DNA from 2 places in the Mesorhizobium sp. P160187 genome. Region 1 is predicted to be linked to the other one. Evidence: predicted binding sites of a transcription regulator. Region 1 holds the regulator's gene; the other holds the start of a gene.
The links. The regulator PhoB, encoded in region 1, activates phosphate uptake and scavenging genes when phosphate is short. The targets are predictions, from matches to a motif close to TGTCATNNANCTGTCAT.
Positions count from the first base shown of each region.

Region 2: the regulator PhoB is predicted to act here: its motif matches at 1,582-1,598, upstream of ppk2 (polyphosphate kinase 2).

Region 1 is NZ_JBYMDX010000003.1:1,190,233-1,196,275, reverse strand. Features, by position in the region: gene pstB (phosphate ABC transporter ATP-binding protein PstB) at 1-772, shown strand, start outside; gene phoU (phosphate signaling complex protein PhoU) at 814-1,518, shown strand; gene phoB (phosphate regulon transcriptional regulator PhoB) at 1,535-2,224, shown strand; gene AC3CCE_RS09110 (ROK family protein) at 2,255-3,490, opposite strand; gene xylF (D-xylose ABC transporter substrate-binding protein) at 3,756-4,796, shown strand; gene AC3CCE_RS09100 (sugar ABC transporter permease) at 4,941-6,043, shown strand, end outside.
Region 2 is NZ_JBYMDX010000005.1:1,356,636-1,362,678, reverse strand. Features, by position in the region: gene AC3CCE_RS31425 (dihydrofolate reductase family protein) at 1-372, shown strand, start outside; gene ppk2 (polyphosphate kinase 2) at 601-1,521, opposite strand; gene AC3CCE_RS31415 (aldo/keto reductase) at 1,766-2,809, shown strand; gene AC3CCE_RS31410 (glycosyl transferase family 90) at 2,830-3,801, opposite strand; gene AC3CCE_RS31405 (hypothetical protein) at 3,980-4,138, shown strand; gene AC3CCE_RS31400 (DUF982 domain-containing protein) at 4,211-4,471, opposite strand; gene AC3CCE_RS31395 (GntR family transcriptional regulator) at 4,554-5,219, opposite strand; gene AC3CCE_RS31390 (multidrug efflux MFS transporter) at 5,370-6,043, shown strand, end outside.

The sequences.
Region 1 (6,043 bases):
CGCCAAGTCGAACGAAGTCATCAAGATGCGCGGCGACAAGGTCGGCGTCTTCTACGGCGAGAAGCAGGCGTTGTTCGACGTCAATCTCGACGTGCGTCAGAACCAGGTGACGGCGCTGATCGGCCCGTCCGGCTGCGGCAAGTCGACCTTCTTGCGCTGCCTCAACCGCATGAACGACACCATCGATTTGGCGCGGGTGACCGGCAAGATCACGCTCGATGAAGACGACATCTACGACAAGAACATCGATGTCGTCGAACTGCGCGCCCGCGTCGGCATGGTGTTCCAGAAACCCAACCCGTTCCCGAAGTCGATCTACGAGAACGTCGCCTACGGCCCGCGCATCCATGGGCTGGCCAAGCGCAAGTCCGACATGGACCAGATCGTCGAGCAGAGCCTGAAGAAGGCGGCGATCTGGAACGAGGTCAAGGACCGCCTGCAGGAGCCCGGCACCGGCCTGTCCGGCGGCCAGCAGCAGCGCCTGTGCATCGCGCGCGCCATCGCCGTGTCGCCGGAGGTGATCCTGATGGACGAGCCCTGCTCGGCGCTCGATCCGATCGCCACCGCCCGTGTCGAGGAGCTGATCGACGAACTGCGCCAGAACTACACGATCGTCATCGTCACCCACTCGATGCAGCAGGCGGCGCGCGTGTCGCAGCGCACGGCGATGTTCCATCTCGGCTATCTCGTCGAGGAGGGCGCCACCGACAAGATGTTCACCAACCCCGACGACAAGCGCACCCAGGACTACATTACCGGCCGCTTCGGCTGAGCCGTCCGGCGGGTGAATTTTCAGGCACGAGGACCAAGATCATGGGTGAACATACCGTCGCCTCCTTCGATGAAGAGCTCGGGCAGATCAGCAAGCTGATCCGCGACATGGGCGATCTGGCAGGCTCGATGGTCAGCGGCTCGACCAGGGCGCTGCTCAATTCGGACAATGCGCTGGCACAGCGTGTCGTTTCCGACGACGCCATCATGGATGCGCGCCAGCGCGAACTGGACGACCGCGCCATCACGCTGATCGCCAAGCGCCAGCCGATGGCCAACGATCTGCGCGCCGTGGTCGGCTCGATCCGCATGGCGGGCGACCTCGAGCGCATCGGCGACCTCGCCAAGAACATCGCCAAACGCGTCGGCACCGTGGGCTTGAGCGTCACGCCGCGCGACCTCTCGCACTCCATCGACGCCATGGCGCAACTGGTGCTGATCCAGGTGCAAGGCGTCGTCGAGGAATATGCCGCCACCGATGCGGCAGCGCTTGCAAAACTCAGGAATGACGACGAGCGCATCGACGTCAAATACACGTCCGTGTTTCGTGAGCTCTTGACCTACATGATGGAAGACCCTCGCAACATCACCGCCTGCACGCATCTCTTGTTCTGCGCCAAGAATCTTGAGCGCATCGGCGATCATGTCACCAACATCGCCGAAAATGCGTATTATGTGCTGACCGGCCAGCAATTGCCCGCCAATCGTCCGAAGCAGGACGAGACGGCGATGGCCACGCCGGCCTGATGAGGGTGAACTGCCTATGATCGCGCCACGCATCATGGTCGTGGAGGACGAGGAGCCACTAGGCGTGCTCCTCCGCTACAACCTCGAATCCGAAGGCTATCAGGTCGAGGTGGTGACACGCGGCGACGAGGCCGAGATCCGCCTGCAGGAAAACGTGCCCGATCTCCTGGTGCTCGACTGGATGGTGCCGGCTGTTTCCGGCATCGAGCTCTGCCGGCGGCTTAGAGTGCGGCCCGAAACCGAGCGGCTGCCGATCATCATGCTGACCGCGCGCGGTGAGGAAAGCGATCGCGTGCGCGGCCTGTCCACCGGTGCCGACGACTATCTGGTCAAGCCATTCTCGACGCCGGAGTTCATGGCGCGCGTGAAGGCGCTGCTGCGCCGGGCCAAGCCGGAAGTGCTGTCCAGCGTGCTCAAGGTCGGCGACATCGTGCTCGACCGCGAGTCGCACCGTGTCTACCGCAAGAAGAGCGAGATCAGGCTCGGACCGACCGAGTTCCGGCTGCTCGAATTCATGATGCGCCATCCCGGCCGCGTGTTCTCGCGCAGCCAGCTGCTCGACAATGTCTGGGGCGAGACGATCTACATCGACGAGCGAACCGTCGACGTGCATGTCGGGCGCTTACGCAAAGCGGTCAACAACGGCCGCATGCCGGATGTCATCCGTACCATTCGCGGCGCCGGCTACGCGATCAGGGAAGACTAGGATGCTGCGCGTCGCGCCGTTGCCGGCCATTCAGGCGACATGCTTGCCGGATTTGGCCTGAATGCCCGGCGCGAAAATCTCCTGGTCGACGAAGCCGAGCGCGCGCATGGCACAGCCTTCGCGGATCAGCGGCAGCTCGTTGGGCTCGGTGTCGAAGGAGATCGATTTCGAGTGCTGGCCGCCGGCGGTCTGGGCGATCGCTTCGCGCAATGCCGGTTCGATCAGGTCGAAGGCGGCGGCGCTGACGCCTACCATGGCGACGGGTGCCGGATCGATCAGCGCAAACAGGCTGCCGAGGCCGAAGCCGAGCGCCTCGCCGGCCTTGCGATAGGCTTCGCGCTCCGGGCCGTCGGTTTCGCGGGCGCGCGCGGCGAGTGCGCGCATATCAGCGTCGCCGATATCGACCGGCTCGGCATCCTCGCCCATCATTTTGGCGCTCCGCCAGATGGCGTAGTTTCCGGCATAGGCTTCCACGCAGCCGCGCCGCCCGCAGCGGCAGAGCGCGCCGCCCGGACGGTGGATCATGTGGCCGAACTCGCCGCCCGAGGAATGGGTGCCGGTGAACAGTTCGCCTTTCAGCACCAGGCCCATGCCGATGCCGTGCGACAAGAGGATGGCGATAAAATTGTCGCGGTAGCGCTCGGGCTGGCGCCATTGCAGCGCCACCGCCATCATGTTGCAATCGTTCTCCATGGTGGCAGGAATGCCGAATTCCGCTTCCAACATGTCGGCGAAGGCAATGTCGGTCAGTGGCGTGATCGGCGACCACAGCATGGCGCGCGCCTGCGAATCGGTGATGCCCTGGATGCCCATGGCAATGCGGGCGATGCTCTGGACATCGAGGTCGGGATCCTCAAGCCGCCGCCGGACGATTGCTACGCATTCGCCAATCAGCTCGTCGCGCGGCTTGGTCAGCGTGTCCAGCCGGCGCTGTTCCTCGGCGACGACGTGGCCGGCATAGTCGATGACGGTGACGGACAGGAAATTGAGCGACAGCACGACGGTCATCACCGCCGCCGCTTCCGGGTTGAGACCAAGGCCCACCTGCGGCCGGCCGCGTTTCAGTGCGCCGGTCTCGCCAGGTTTGCCTTCAATCAGGATGCCTTCTTGAATCAGATCAGACGAGATTGCCGATATGGTCGAGTGGCTGAGGCCGGTGGTCGCCGCAATCTCGGTCCGCGACGGCTGGCCGGCCCGGCGCACGGCTGAAATCACCATCGCACGGTTGCGACGGCGCAGATCGTCGTGGCGGATTCCAACCGACATTTGTTTCCTCCCGGCCTCCTCGCGCCTCATGATAGTGAAGGCGTTCGACGGCACCAGCCAAATATTGGCAGACGCCGGCAGCCCTGTCATTGTTTATTGCGGACCTCGAAAAAATTCGGCAAGGCCATCAGAATCCATCAGAATCGATGTTGACAGCGCCTTATCATTGAACCAGTATTTTTTCGAGGCTCGAAAAAATAGGGCCGCTGTGTGCCGGCCCTCGGGCCAGTTTTGTCGCGCCGCACGCGGCGCAGGGAGGATTATGATGAACAGATTTGCAGCCGCCATGCTGGCGGGTGTCGCCATGTCGCTGGCGCTGATGTCGGTCGCGCAGGCGAAGGACAAGGTCATCGGCGTGTCGTGGTCGAACTTCCAGGAAGAGCGCTGGAAGACCGACGAGGCGGCGATGAAAACGGCGATCGAGGCTGCCGGCGACAAGTACATTTCGGCCGACGCGCAGTCCAATCCCGGCAAGCAGCTGACCGACGTCGAAAGCCTGATCTCGCAGGGCGCCAACTCGCTGATCATCCTGGCGCAGGACGCCTCGGCCATCGGCCCGGCGGTGCAGAAGGCGCTGGATGAAGGCATTCCGGTCGTCGGCTATGATCGCCTGATCGAGAACAAGGACGTCTTCTACCTGACCTTCGACAACAAGGAAGTCGGCCGCATGCAGGCCCGCGAAGTGTTCAAGGCGAAGCCCGAAGGCAACTATGTCTTCATCAAGGGCTCGGGCTCGGATCCGAATGCCGATTTCCTGTTCTCGGGCTCGATGGAAGTGCTCAAGGAAGCCATCGACTCGGGCAAGATCAAGAATGTCGGCGAGGCCTATACCGATGGCTGGCTGCCGGCCAACGCCCAGAAGAACATGGAACAGTTCCTGACCGCCAATGACAACAAGGTCGATGCCGTGGTTGCGGCCAATGACGGCACCGCCGGCGACGTTGTCGCCGCGCTGACGGCGCAGGGCCTTGCCGGAACGGTTCCGGTCTCGGGCCAGGACGGCGACCATGCCGCCCTGAACCGCATCGCGCTCGGCACGCAGACGGTGTCGGTGTGGAAAGACGCGCGCGAACTCGGCAAGAACGCCGCCGAGATCGCCTCGCAGCTTGCCGATGGCAAGAAGACGGGCGACATTGCCGGCGCCAAGGACTTCACCACGCCTGGCGGCAACACCGTCAAGTCGCTGTTCCTGACCCCCGTCGCGATCACCAAGGACAACCTCAACGTCGTCATCGACGCCGGCTGGATCAAGAAGGACGAAGTCTGCACAGGCGTCGCCGCCGGCAGCGTCGCGGCTTGCAACTGATCTCGACGACTTGAAGAAATGAGGCGCCGCGGCTGTCAAGCCGCGGCGTTTTCTCTACGAGAATTGTGTGTTTCCGCCATCGGCGGCAAACTTCTAGGCTGTGGTCCGGCATCCGCGCCAGACGGCAAGCCGCTGGAGGACATCATGACCGACACGACCTCAAATCCGCAGGCCGATACGGCACGAGCGTCTGAACTCGGCGCGGTCGCCCGGTTCCTGAAAGCGACCGAGCTCGACACGCGCATGCTCGGCATGGTCGGCGCGCTGCTGGTCATCTGGGTCGGCATACATATCCTGTCGGGTGGGCTTTTCCTGACGCCGCGCAATCTTTGGAACCTGTCGGTGCAGACGTCCTCGGTCGCGATCATGGCGACCGGCATGGTACTGGTCATCGTCATGCGCAACATCGACCTTTCGGTGGGCTCCGTCGAAGGCGTGATCGGCATGATCATGGGCGTGGCACAGGCCGAATTCCTGATTCGCGTCATCGGCTTCCAGCTTGGAAACCCCTGGCTCTGGGTCGTCGCGCTTGCCGCCGGCGTGGTGCTTGGTCTGCTGATCGGCGCGTTCCAGGGCTTCATCATCGCCTATATGCAGGTTCCGGCCTTCATCGTGACGCTTGGTGGCCTGCTGGTCTGGCGTGGCATGGCATGGCTCATCACCAGCGGGCGCACGGTCGCGCCACTCGACGCCACCTTCCAGCTGATGGGCGGCGGACCACGCGGCTCGATTGGCGCCGCTGCCAGCTGGATCGTCGGCATCGTCGCCTGCGCGGCGGTCGCCTTCGCGCTGCTCAACGGTCGCTCGCAGCGCAAGCGCTTCAGCTTTCCACTGCGCCCCGTCTGGGCCGAGACCTTGCTTGGCGTGGTCACTTGCGCGGCCATCCTCGGCGCCGTGTGGATCGCCAATTCCTATCCATGGCCGATCGGCATCGTGCGCCAGTACGCACAGCAGAACGGCATCACCGTTCCCGAAGGCGGGCTGTTCATCGCGCATGGCATCGCCATACCGGTGCTGATGGCGGTGATTGTCGGCATCATCATGACGTTCATCACCAAGCGCACGCGTTTCGGCCGCTATGTCTTCGCCATCGGGGGCAATCCGGAGGCAGCGGAACTCGCCGGCATCAACACGCGCTGGGTGACCATGAAGGTGTTCATGATCATGGGTGTGCTGGCTGCAATCAGCGCGGCGATCTCGTCGGCCCGTCTCAATGCGTCAACCAATGCGCTGGGCACACTGGACGA
Region 2 (6,043 bases), on a different contig from region 1:
TGGAAAGGCTGGTGGGGCGACAACCCGCCCTATCACGTGCCGACCTTCGTGCTGACCCACTACAAGCGCGACCCCATTGTGATGGAAGGCGGCACCGTTTTCCACTTCGTTACCGGCGGCATCCACGCCGCGCTCGAACAAGCAAAGGCCGCGGCCGGCGGCAAGGATGTCCGCGTCGGCGGCGGCGTTTCCACCATCCGGCAATATCTGCAAGAGAAGCTCATCGACGAGTTGCATCTGGCGGTGTCGCCGGTGTTGCTCGGGAGGGGCGAGAGCCTGTTTGCCGGGCTGGATATGCTGAAGCTGGGTTACCAGTGCACCGAGCAGGTGGCCACGGCGCTCGCCACGCATGTGACGATCAAACGGGTGTAAGCCTCATTTGGGAAAATTGCGATCCGTCGCGCCCCCTCTGTCCTTCCGGACATCTCCCCCACGCCGGGGAAGATCGGATGTCGCGCCGGCTTTCGCCACTCATCAACGTAGCAAGAAGGGCGCCATCGGCGAAGCTGCCAATCTCCCCCCTTGTGGGGGAGATGTCCGGCAGGACAGAGGGGGGCGCGAAAGAATGCCGTCCTCTCGTGTCTTCAATTGCGAAGACGCTCAATACTTCTCCGGCACGTAAAGCTCGCGCGGCAGGACCTGGCGCTCGTACTCCGGGTTGAACACCCGCTCGGGCAGCGTGATTTCTTCGTGCGGCACGTCCTCATAGGGCAGCTGTTTGAGGAGATGGTCGATGCAGTTCAGCCGCGCCCGCTTCTTGTCGTTGCCTTCGACGATGTACCACGGTGCCTCTGGGATGTTGGTGCGGGCAAACGTCTCTTCCTTGGCCTTGGTGTACTGCTCCCAGCGCACGCGCGACTGCAGGTCCATCGGCGACAGCTTCCACTGCTTCATCGGATCGTGGATGCGCATCATGAAGCGCATCTGCTGTTCCTCGTCGGTGATCGAGAACCAGTATTTGACCAGCGTGACGCCGGAGCGGACCAGCATGCGCTCGAACTCCGGCACATCGCGGAAGAACTCTTCGACCTGATCGGGTTCGGCAAAGCCCATCACCCGCTCGACGCCGGAGCGGTTGTACCAGGAGCGGTCGAACAGCACGATCTCGCCGCCGGCCGGCAGATGCGGCACGTAGCGCTGGAAATACCATTGTGACTTTTCGCGCTCGGTCGGCGCCGGCAGCGCCACGACGCGGCAGATGCGCGGGTTGAGGCGCTGGGTGATGCGCTTGATGACGCCGCCCTTGCCGGCGGAATCACGGCCCTCGAAAACCACCACCAGCTTCTTCTTGTGGTAGGCAACCCAGGACTGCAGCTTGATCAGTTCCGACTGCAAGCCGATCAGGTCGCGGAAATACTGCATGCGATCGATCGACGGCGGATGCGCGTTCTTGTAGATCTTGGCGATCTCCAGCGACAGCGCCGGCTCCGAGATTTCCAGCTCATAGTCCTCGTCGAGCGTGTCGGCGAGTTCGGCTTCCAGCCAATCCCTGGCCGCAGAATTCTGCTTTAGCTCATTCATTTCCACTGCTCCGCTTGCCGGCTGACATGAAACCCTGAGCCGACTCGATATAGGCCGGCAATGACGGTTTTATTGCAAGCCGCCGGCCAGCCGGTCTTCACTGCAAAGCAGCGAGGCATTGCCGATCCAGCGCCCTGGCATGGCGACAAGCCGCTCAAATTGTCCTACAAATAGCGGACCCGTTCGGGCTTCCCCGCCCTTTCCTGCTAAAACCGCCTCCCCACCAAAACTACGAGGATCAGACATGGAATACCGCACGCTTGGCCGTTCCGGCTTGAAAGTTTCGGCGCTGACCTTGGGAACCATGACCTTCGGCGGCAGCGGGCCGTTCGCTGCCGTCGGCAATTCCGATCTCGCGGAGGCCTCGCGCATCATCGACACTTGCATCGATGCCGGCATCAATCTCATCGACACCGCCAATGTCTATTCCAACGGTCTGTCGGAAGAGATCATCGGCGAGGCGCTCGGCGGCAAGCGCAAGAACGACGTGCTGATCGCCTCCAAAGCGCGCATGCGGATCGGCAAGGGCCCCAATGACGAAGGCCTGTCGCGCCATCATCTGATCCGCGAATGCGAGAAGAGCCTGAAGCGCCTCAGGACCGATGTCATCGACATCTATTTCCTTCACGAATGGGACGGCGCGACGCCGCTCGAGGAAACCATCGCCGCGCTCGACACGCTGGTTGCCCAGGGCAAGATCCGCTATGTCGGCTGCTCCAACTTTTCCGGCTGGCAGGTCATGAAGGCGCTGGGCATCAGCGACAGCCAGCACCAGCCGCGCTTCGTCACCCAGCAGATCCACTACACGCTGGAAGCACGCGAGGCCGAGTATGAGCTCTTGCCGATCTCGGTCGACCAGGGCCTTGGCGTGCTGGTGTGGAGCCCGCTCGCCGGCGGCCTGCTGTCGGGAAAATACCGCCGCGACAGTCCGACGGCGCGCCAGATCGGCGGCTGGTCGGAACCGCCGATCCGCGACGAAGACCGGCTGTGGCGGATTGTCGACGTGCTGGTCGACATCGGTGCGGCACGCGGCGTCTCGGCGGCGCAGGTGGCGCTGGCCTGGCTGCTCGGCCGACCAGCCGTCAGTTCGCTGGTGATTGGCGCACGCAACGAGGCGCAGTTGAAAGACAATCTCGCCGCGGCAAGCCTGACGCTGTCCTTTGATGAACGCCAGCGTCTCGATGCCGTCAGCCGGCCGCCGGTGCTCTATCCCTACTGGCACCAGCAGTTTACGGCGAGGGACCGCTTCGGCCCGGCCGATCTGGTTATGGACCGCAGCGTCATCTGACTTAAGGGCGCCGGAAGCCGCTAGGCCGCGATAAACCGCCAGACCTGCGGATCGGGCTCGATCTGGCCGCTGAGCACGAAATATTTGTAGAGCACGAGCAGGCAGATCGCCTGCTCGGCCCGCTCGTCGGCGAATTTGCGGCAATAGGCGTTGGCCGCCGCAACGATGCGCTGGGCCTCGGCCGGATGTTTCTCGAGATGGTGCACGCGCTCGGCCAGATCGCTGAAGTCGGGCGCCAGCGGCACATAATGGACATCGGGCTCGAGCTGCCCCTCGGCGAACCAGGTCTCGTAAGTCGGCAGCGGCATCAGGCAGAGCGAGTTCGAGCTCATGATCCATTTCAGATTGGTCGCGACATCATTGCCTTCGAGCGAGATGATATAGCGGTAGCGGCGCTGCTGATCGATGCTGAGATAGGGCTTGCGGTATTCCGCAGGTGCTGTCGCCCTCGGCGTGCCGACATCGCAGAACGGCAGATTGCGGGCTGCATCCAGCAACAAGGTGCGGATCGGATTGTTGAGTTCGCCGCGCCAAACGACGAGCGGATGCTTGTCGGCGAAGGCGACATCGTCGGCCGGCATGTAGAAATGACGGAACTTGTTCAGCTTGAACAGGACGCCGTTGCCGTTGTCGCCCGCTATCGGCCGGTCCTTGACGATCGACGGCATCTTCGGCACTTCGATGACGTCGCCGAATTCCAGGTCGATGCGCAGATCTGGGTCGAAATAACGGGTGAACTCCTTCAGATCGTAATAGTACATGCTGCGGTCCGACGGCAGCCGGCTGACCGGCACGGCCTCGGGGCTGGGGCTAAAAGGCTCCCGCAGCGTGTTGTAGTAATTGAGCCGCTGGCGGACCGATGCGTCGGAAAGCCTGGCCTGATCGAGCAGCCGGCCGAGCCGGCGCCGGAAAAGAACCGGCGGCGCGATGTCGCGCATGGCGTTGCGCGCATAGTAGATCAGCTTCTGTGCGTTTCTTTGAAGCGTGGCCATCGGTCGTTTTGATTCGAAATCGGTCGGCGGCGGCTCCAGCAACTGTCCCGCAGCCTTTTCTAAACCATTGTGTTCGCCATCACGCAAGTCCAGAACCGCTGGCATCTGCCCTCGCGGCGCTGTTGTGTTTGCCGGCCAATGCTTCTAGGCAGGATCAGGCACAGCGAAAGGAAACGATATGGCTCGACCACCGAATTACGGTCAGGAACGCAAAGAGCGCGACCGGCAGAAGGCCGCCAAGAAGGCGGAGAAGCTCGCCGCCAAGGTCGCGGCCAAGGAGCGCGCCGAGCCTGAGAACGAGGCAAGTTCCAAAACCGACACCGAGACAGAAAAATAGGCAAGACAGGATCACCGGCCCGCGAAACGGGCCGGATCCTGGCAAAATGCCGGTCTGATCAGGCCGATGTGATCAGGCCGGGGCCTTGTCGCTGACGAAGACGTTGACCTCGCGCGCGGCGGCGATGAAGGCGCGTCTTGCAATCATCGCCGGCTTGTCGCCGGCCAGCGCGTCATGGCAGGCCTGCAGCGCTTCGCGGTGCTTGGGGCTGCGCTTGCCGGGCCAGCTGTTGAGCAGGTAATCGGAAGCCTCGCGCACCGTACGTAAGAGCTGAGTGCTTCCCTCCGTGCCCGACTTAACGGTCACGGGTGTTTCAAATCGGTTGTTTTCCATGGCCGCCTCTTACGCCATCGGCGTCCGCGAAGCGAGGCCGAAAGCGGATCGCGACGGCGTTCTTTCGTTTTCGTGACCGGTATCAAGCGGCGACGACGGCAAAACCCCTGGCGCGCAGGCCGCGCCGGTCATTGTGCAGCGACGTCACCAGGCGGGCGCGGCTGCCGGCGATATGGGCGGAAAGTCGCGCCGCCGCCGCATCGGCATCGCCGGCCCGCACCGCTGCCAGAATGGCGTGATGCTCGCTCCAGGCGCGGCCGAGCGCTGCCTCGTCGCGCACCTCCAGCCAGCGCGCCCGCGACAGGCGCGTCATGGCATCGCGCACGGCCCGGAACAGGAACTCGTTGCCGGAGAGCCGCGCCAGTTCGATATGGAAATCCATGCCGACGCGGTGCCATTCCTCGCGCGGCGTGGCAGTGTCGCAGGAGTCCAGCATCGCCTTGATGACATCGGCTGCGCTCCTGTCGGCCAGCGCCGAAGTCAGCCTGACCGCCGCGACCTCGACGGCTTCGCGGTACACCGCGATCTGTTCCAGTTCGGCAAGGTTGATCGGCGACACGGTCCAACCGCGCCCGTCGCGGCAGATCAGCCCTTCCGTCTCCAGCCGCAGCAGGGCTGCCCTGACCGGCGTGCGCGAGGCGCCGAAGCGGCTCTCGATCCAGCGCTCCGTCAGCCGCTCGCCAGGACCGACCTCGAGGCCAAGGATCATCTCGCGAAGCGCTTTTTCGACGATGTGCATCTGCGACATAGTTGCTTCCATTGCTGGCGATCGGCCTTGCCCGTTGGTCTTGCCGATCACATTGAGAGCGCCTGATTGACAGCAGCCGGGCTTTGCGTCCATGAGGGTACCAACTTGGTATCCCAAAATGGTATTCGCAGCAAGCGGACAGGACAGGACATGCCGCAGGACAGTGCAGCGCGGGCCGCCGAAGCGCCTTCCACCTACAACATTCATTGGCGGCGCAACCTGTTCGTGTGCTTTGCCGGATCGTTCAGCACGCTTGTGGCGATGACGTTGCTGCTGCCGTTCCTGCCGCTCTATGTCGAACAGCTGGGCGCCGTGGGCCACGCGGCGATCGTGCAATGGTCCGGCATCGCTTTCGGCGCCACCTTCCTTGCCGCCGCCCTTGTCGCGCCACTGTGGGGACGGCTGGGTGACCGTTATGGCCGCAAGGTGATGCTGGTGCGTGCCAGTTTCGGCATGGCGATCTGCATGTCGCTGACCGGCATGGTGCAGACCGTCTGGCAATTGGTGCTTTTGCGCCTGTTGATCGGCTTTGCCGGCGGTTATTCCTCAGGCTCGACGATCCTTGTCGCCATGCAGACGCCGAAGGAGCGCTCCGGCTGGGCGCTTGGCGTGCTGTCGGCCGGCATCACCGCAGGCTCCCTGGTCGGCCCGTTGCTTGGCGGCGCGCTGCCGCCATTGATCGGTATTCGCGCCACCTTCCTCATCGCGGGCGGCGTCATTTTCCTGGCGGCGCTGGCGACGACGTTCCTGATAAAGGAGATGCCTCGCCCGCCAGTACAGGCAAAACGCGAGGAGAAACCAAAGGGAAGTTGGGCGCAGATCCC